DNA from 3 places in the Buttiauxella gaviniae genome. Region 2 is predicted to be linked to each of the others. Evidence: predicted binding sites of a transcription regulator. Region 2 holds the regulator's gene; each other region holds the start of a gene.

Region 1 (2,270 bases), 1.0 Mb from region 2:
TTTACCAGCGCGCTGAAAATGACATCACCTTGTTTGCCAGGGGCTTTGAACACCGGCTTACTCACTGCCATAACTTACTCTTTTAGTTTAGAAATGTCGGGTAGCGCTGCGCTTACCCGACCTACAGAAGGCTATTGTAGGGGGATAAACGACAACGCCATCCACCAATTTGAAGCAGTTGTAGGGTGGATTAGCGTAAGCGACATCCACCATTTTCGTCAAAATAGACTTAGTACAGCGCCTTACCGGAGCTGTCTTTCACGTTGGTTTTCCATGCTGCACGAACTTGCTCAACAACCGCATCTGGCAGGGAAGCATAATCCAGGTCATTAGCCTGTTTAGCGCCATCTTTATACGCCCAGTCGAAGAACTTCAGCACTTCAACGCCTTGCTCAGGTTTCTTCTGATCTTTGTGAATCAGGATGAAGGTGGTGGAGGTGATTGGCCACACATCATCACCTTTCTGGTTAGTCAGATCCTGAGCGAAAGTTTTGCTCCAGTCAGCGCCTTTAGCCGCGTTGCTGAAACTCTCTTCCGTCGGGCTTACTGGCTTGCCGTCAGCAGAAACCAGCTTGGTGTAAGCCAGGTTGTTCTGTTTTGCGTAAGCGTATTCGACATAACCGATTGAACCCGGCAGACGCTGAACGAAGGCTGCGATACCGTCGTTACCTTTACCACCCAGGCCGGTCGGCCAGTTTACGGTGGAACCTGCACCGATTTTAGATTTCCACTCTTCGTTCACTTTTGCCAGGTAGCTTGTGAAGACGAATGAAGTACCGGAACCGTCAGCGCGACGCACAACGGCGATGTTCTGTTGTGGCAGTTTCATGCCTGGGTTGAGTTTAGCGATCGCTTCGTCATCCCATTTTTTGATTTTGCCCAGGTAGATATCACCCAGGGTTTTACCGTCGAGCACCAGCTCACCGGATTTTACGCCCGGCAGGTTAACGGCCAGAACGACACCGCCGATAACAGTCGGGAACTGGAACAGCCCTTCTTGTTGCAGCTTTTCATCAGACAGCGGAGCATCAGACGCGCCGAAATCCACGGTGTTAGCAATGATTTGTTTAACGCCACCGGAGGAGCCGATACCCTGGTAATTCACTTTGTTACCCGTTGATTTCTGATAGGTATCTGCCCATTTGGCATACACTGGCGCAGGGAAGGTTGCACCGGCACCGGTCAGGCTTGCAGCGGCGTTTGCGCCGAAAGCACTCAGGGATAAGGTCGCGGCGACAACAGTTGCGACAGTGGTACGCATAACTTTCATAATGTCTCCTGCAGAGGTGAACGTAAATCGTTGTTTAGTGGATGCAGGATAGAAAATAGGACAGTTTGGTGACAGTTAAATGTACGAATTATTACAGTTTTATGACAGTGGAGAGTGCGTAGAAAAACAAGAGATTAAATTATTAAATATCAAATGGTTATATTTATTTCATCTCAATAAAAACGTAGAGAAAACTATTAAATCTTTTTCTCTTTAAGACACAATTCTTCATCACTTCTCGCACGTCCCCCGTTTCAATACCGCTTTTCAGTAATACCTCTTATTCGCCATACCACTCATTCATACAAATTATAAAAATCACCCATACCATTACCACCAAAAATGTGACGGACGTCACATAGGTAATCCATAGGGGGTAGATTACTCAATAAAAATTGAGATTAATCACAAATAAAAATGAAACGCCGGTTCATCATCACTGCGTATTGTGATCTTCATAACAAAAACAAGTCCAGGATGGGCCAACCCAGAATCCACGACGTCTTCTGAAGCGCCGCTGATTTTTATCTCCTCTGAATTATTTATTTGCCTGCTGCCTTGCAGCGGTCAGGCCACTTATTGCTTGAAATACGGGACTTAGTTATGCGCAAAACAGGCCACAAGCGCTGGTTTATGCTTTCTCTGGTGACGCTTGGCACCATTCTTTGTTATTTAACCAGAAACACCATTTCTGCGGCAGCGCCAACGCTGCAAAGTGACCTTCACATCACTACCCAGCAATATTCTTACATTATTGCGACATTCTCCGCCTGCTATACCATCGCGCAGCCGATTGCCGGTTATCTGCTTGATACATTGGGCACTAAAGTGGGTTACACCATTTTTGGCCTGCTGTGGGGCGCGTTCTGTATCGGGGCCTCGTTTGCGACCGGCTGGAAAGGCCTGGCAATGTTCCGCGGCCTCGGTGGTTTTGCTGAAAGTGCGATGATTCCCGCAGGTTTAAAATCAGTAACCGAATGGTTCCCGGATACCGAACGTT
Region 2 (2,270 bases):
TGTTCGGTACCGCCAATGAGTTGCGCCCGATGAATATGGCCCAACGCGATGTAATCCGCCTGCGGGAAATGCTGCGCCGGGAAAGCATCAAGCGTGCCGATATAAATGTCGCGAACCGCATCACTTTTGGTCACGCCGACGGTGGTTAAATGCCCGGTGGCGATAATCGGCAGCTTCGTATCAGCGCGTAATTCGCAGGCTGCGCTGTAACACTGCTGATAATGTTCGCTAATGGCTTCCATTAATGAACGCTGTTTTTCATGGCCGGACAAACCCGCCTGGCTGCTCTGAATATCGCGTGGTCGCAAAAAAGGGATGGGGCAGAGTATCGCGCCAGGCTGGCCGGCTTTCGTATTAAGGATGATCGCCTGCTGGCTGGCATCATGGCGCGCGCTGGCGATAACGTAGGTATTCAGGCACGCCATCAGTTCGCGGGATTCATTCAGCGTGGCAACGGAATCATGGTTCCCTGCCAGAACCACCAGAGAGCAGCCGGTCGCCTGAAGCAGCACCACAAAGCGGTTGTACAGTTCACGGGCATAGCTTGGCGGCGATCCGGTATCAAAGATATCGCCAGCAACAATTATGGCATCCACATGATGTTCGACGGCCGCGTTCAGTAGCCATTCAAGAAAAGCCTGGTGCTCCGGCCCGCGGCTTTTGGTATAAAAATTTTGACCAAGATGCCAGTCCGATGTGTGAATGATGCGCATATCTATCCCATGCCAGAAAAAACCTGCGGGGATTATAAGGCCTGGCATCACGAAGGGCACTTATGGTTGTCATAATTCAAGGTGATGAGTCATTGAGCGGTCATGTTTTTCATAAATCTGTCATAAATCTGACGCATAATGGCGCGGCATTGAAACAACAATAATTATTCCTTGAGCAAGGCGAATCATGGCGAAGCGTATATTAGTCGTAGAAGATGAAGCTCCAATCCGTGAAATGGTGAGCTTTGTGCTTGAGCAAAACGGTTTTCAGCCCGTAGAAGCGGAAGATTATGACAGTGCAGTGAATCTCCTTATCGAACCTTTCCCCGATCTGATCTTGCTGGACTGGATGTTGCCCGGCGGCTCCGGGATTCAGTTTATCAAACACCTCAAGCGTGAAGCCCTGACGCGTGAAATACCGGTGATGATGCTGACGGCGCGTGGCGAAGAAGAAGATCGCGTGCGCGGCCTTGAAGTCGGTGCGGATGACTATATTACCAAACCGTTTTCTCCGAAGGAGCTGGTGGCCCGCATCAAAGCTGTGATGCGCCGTATTTCGCCGATGGCGGTTGAAGAAGTCATTGAGATGCACGGGTTAAGTCTTGATCCCTCATCACACCGTGTGATGGCGGGTGAAAACCCATTAGATATGGGGCCAACGGAATTTAAGTTATTACACTTCTTTATGACGCATCCGGAGCGGGTGTACAGCCGTGAACAGTTGCTTAATCACGTCTGGGGCACCAATGTTTATGTCGAAGACCGAACGGTGGACGTCCATATTCGGCGGTTACGCAAAGCGCTCGAACACAGTGAACATGACAGAATGGTACAAACAGTACGCGGTACGGGCTATCGGTTCTCAACCCGTTTTTAATTCTTTCTCAGGAGAGTGACGCGTGCTGGAACGGTTGTCATGGAAAAGGCTGGTGCTGGAGCTGGTGCTCTGTTGCATTCCCGCCGCCATTTTAGGCCTCATCTTTGGCCATTTACCCTGGTTTTTATTACTGTCTGTCACCGGGCTGCTGGTCTGGCATTTCTGGAATTTGCTGCGTTTGTCGTGGTGGTTGTGGGTGGATCGCAGTATGACGCCGCCGCCGGGGCGGGGGAGTTGGGATCCACTGCTCTACGGCCTGCATCAGATGCAGTTGCGTAATAAAAAACGCCGTAAAGAGCTGGGAAGTCTTATCAAACGCTTTCGTAGCGGTGCGGAATCGCTGCCCGATGCGGTGGTGCTGACCACTGAAGAAGGGACAATCTTCTGGTGTAACGGGCTCGCTCAGCAACTCCTGGGTTTGCGTTGGCCGGACGATAACGGGCAAAACATTCTTAACTTATTGCGTTACCCGGAATTCACCCGTTATCTGTCCCAAAAAGATTTTGCCCGCCCGCTAACGCTGGTGCTTAACAATGGTCGCCATCTGGAATTTCGCGTGATGCCTTACAGTGACGAACAGTGGCTGCTGGTGGCGCGGGATGTCACTCAAATGCACCAGCTTGAAGGTGCGCGGCGCAACTTTTTCGCCAACGTCAGCCATGAGCTGCGAACGCCGTTGA
Region 3 (2,270 bases), 580 kb from region 2:
TCGTCCACGCCGTTATACCCGCCGCCCACGTCATGGTGGATCCCCGGAAACATCACCTGCAGAATGCGATCCCGGTTATCCCACAGCACCGGAGCCAGATCGACGCGCTGCTCATCAATCGCGATGGCCTGCAGCCCGTATTTCACCCGTGAATGCAGTTCGGTATTGTTGAAGCGGAAAATGTTATATCGCTTATCATTGAAATATCTGGGGATCCCCATCTGACCTACCGTTTCCCAGACCGCCACCGCTTCGATGGAAGCCGGGCGCGTAATACAGGTGGGATCGACGCTGTCGCAAAAAAAACCCGGCAGCTCGCGTACCACACTTCCCAGCAGGCTCGGGCTCATGTCCGGCGCATGAGCGAGATATTGCGCCCACACGGACGCGCCAAACCGCCATGCTTCATCTTTATTGCGCAGGTTTAAATGCAGCTTTTCACGGCTTAATAAGCCCCGATCAATGATCATCTCCGCCAGCACCCGCGCGGTATAAGCCCCGTGGCTAAACCCCACCAGATAGATGCGATCTCCCGCCTGCCAGTGACGGCTAATAAAGGTGTATCCGCGAATGATCGGCACGATCAACTCTGCGCCAAATGCCCCCGCCAGCCGCTTCACCAGGCCATTGTGCGGATCGCCCATCCCGTGAATGTACTTGGCAACCTGCACCACTTTACCGCTGCTGTCGGTGAAGACCTTTTCTTGCTCATTGGCTAACAGCAAACTTTGCTGGTCGACATTCCCTTTCAAATCAATAAATAACTGATAAACATTGCTAGCTACAGCTTCATCATCTGCATTTTGTACTACACCGGGAGCGCTCCATGTGCCATCGGCACAAAAAATAATGTTCTTGCTCATTGCGGCTTTCCCAAGACCAGAGGATAGCTGTAAGCAAAGACAAAAACGAAGCGCGTCACAATACGACAAATAGCTGATTAGCCTGATGACTTCCAGGCATCGCTTCACTCTTCATCATATCGAAACTTATTCTTAACAAAAATGTCACATTTCATCGGCACCATGAGGCAACTTTTTAAGGAGCCCGTGTGATGCAAACGATTATTCGCGTCAACAAACTGAGCAAAACCTTCAACCAGCACCAGGCGTTAAACGCTGTCAGCCTGGAGGTAAAGGAAGGTGAGATGGTCGCTCTGCTGGGGCCGTCTGGCTCAGGCAAATCCACCCTCTTACGCCATCTGAGCGGCCTGATTACCTCAGATAAATCAGCAGACTGCCATGTGGAACTGCTTGGCCGCACCGTTCAAAAAGCGGGCCGCCTGGCAAGTGACATTCGCAAAAGCCGCGCCCACACCGGCTACATCTTCCAGCAGTTCAACCTGGTGAATCGCCTGACGGTGCTTGAAAACGTACTGATTGGCGCGTTGGGTTCCACGCCGTTCTGGCGCACCTGTTTTAACTGGTTTACCCGCGAACAAAAGCAGCGTGCGCTGCAGGCGCTGACCCGCGTCGGCATGACGCAGTTTGCTTATCAGCGCGTCTCCACCCTGTCCGGTGGGCAGCAGCAGCGCGTGGCGATTGCCCGTGCGCTGATGCAGCAAGCCAAAGTAATTCTGGCCGATGAACCGATTGCCTCCCTCGACCCGGAATCCGCCCGCATCGTGATGGAAACGCTGCACGACATTAACCGTCTGGACGGCATCACCGTGGTGGTGACGCTGCATCAAGTGGATTACGCCCTGCGCTATTGCGAACGCATTGTCGCACTCCGCCAGGGTCATGTGTTTTACGACGGAAGCAGCTCGGCGTTCGACAACGAACGGCTGGGGAATCTCTACCGCAGCATGAACCGCGTTGACGCGGCGGCTGCGTAACCACTTTGTCATCTACTCCAAGGAACAGTCATGAGCTACAAAGCCGTAAAAGCCCTCGCCTTTACCAGCCTGTTAAGCGTTAGCGCCCTGTTCAGCCCAGCCCATGCGGATGAACAAGAAAAGTCCCTGAATTTCGGCATTATCTCCACCGAATCGCAGCAAAACCTGAAACCGCAGTGGGAACCGTTCCTGAAGGATATGGAGAAGAAACTGGGCGTGAAGGTGAATGCTTTCTTCGCACCGGACTACGCGGGGATTATCCAGGGCATGCGTTTTAACAAAGTGGATATCGCCTGGTACGGCAACCTTTCGGCGATGGAAGCGGTGGATCGCGCCAACGGCCAGGTCTTTGCTCAAACGGTCGCCGTGGATGGCTCTCCGGGTTACTGGAGCGTGCTGATCGTCAACAAAGACAGCCCAATCAATAACCTGC

Evidence for each region. Region 2 encodes PhoB, which activates phosphate uptake and scavenging genes when phosphate is short. Its sites were predicted from a motif close to CTGTCATAAAACTGNCNNAT; they were not measured.
Region 1: pstS (phosphate ABC transporter substrate-binding protein PstS) is a predicted target of PhoB. The motif match lies at 1,359-1,378, and genes of this name have one in related genera.
Region 3: phnC (phosphonate ABC transporter ATP-binding protein) is a predicted target of PhoB. The motif match lies at 994-1,013, and genes of this name have one in related genera.

What each region holds. Positions count from the first base shown of each region.
Region 1 is NZ_JBFMVT010000002.1:1,872,442-1,874,711, forward strand. It holds gene pstC (phosphate ABC transporter permease PstC) at 1-71, opposite strand, end outside; gene pstS (phosphate ABC transporter substrate-binding protein PstS) at 230-1,270, opposite strand; gene AB1E22_RS09380 (MFS transporter) at 1,874-2,270, shown strand, end outside.
Region 2 is NZ_JBFMVT010000002.1:2,877,357-2,879,626, forward strand. It holds gene sbcD (exonuclease subunit SbcD) at 1-713, opposite strand, end outside; gene phoB (phosphate response regulator transcription factor PhoB) at 901-1,590, shown strand; gene phoR (phosphate regulon sensor histidine kinase PhoR) at 1,613-2,270, shown strand, end outside.
Region 3 is NZ_JBFMVT010000002.1:2,297,739-2,300,008, reverse strand. It holds gene AB1E22_RS11260 (phospholipase effector Tle1 domain-containing protein) at 1-863, opposite strand, end outside; gene phnC (phosphonate ABC transporter ATP-binding protein) at 1,055-1,837, shown strand; gene phnD (phosphonate ABC transporter substrate-binding protein) at 1,868-2,270, shown strand, end outside.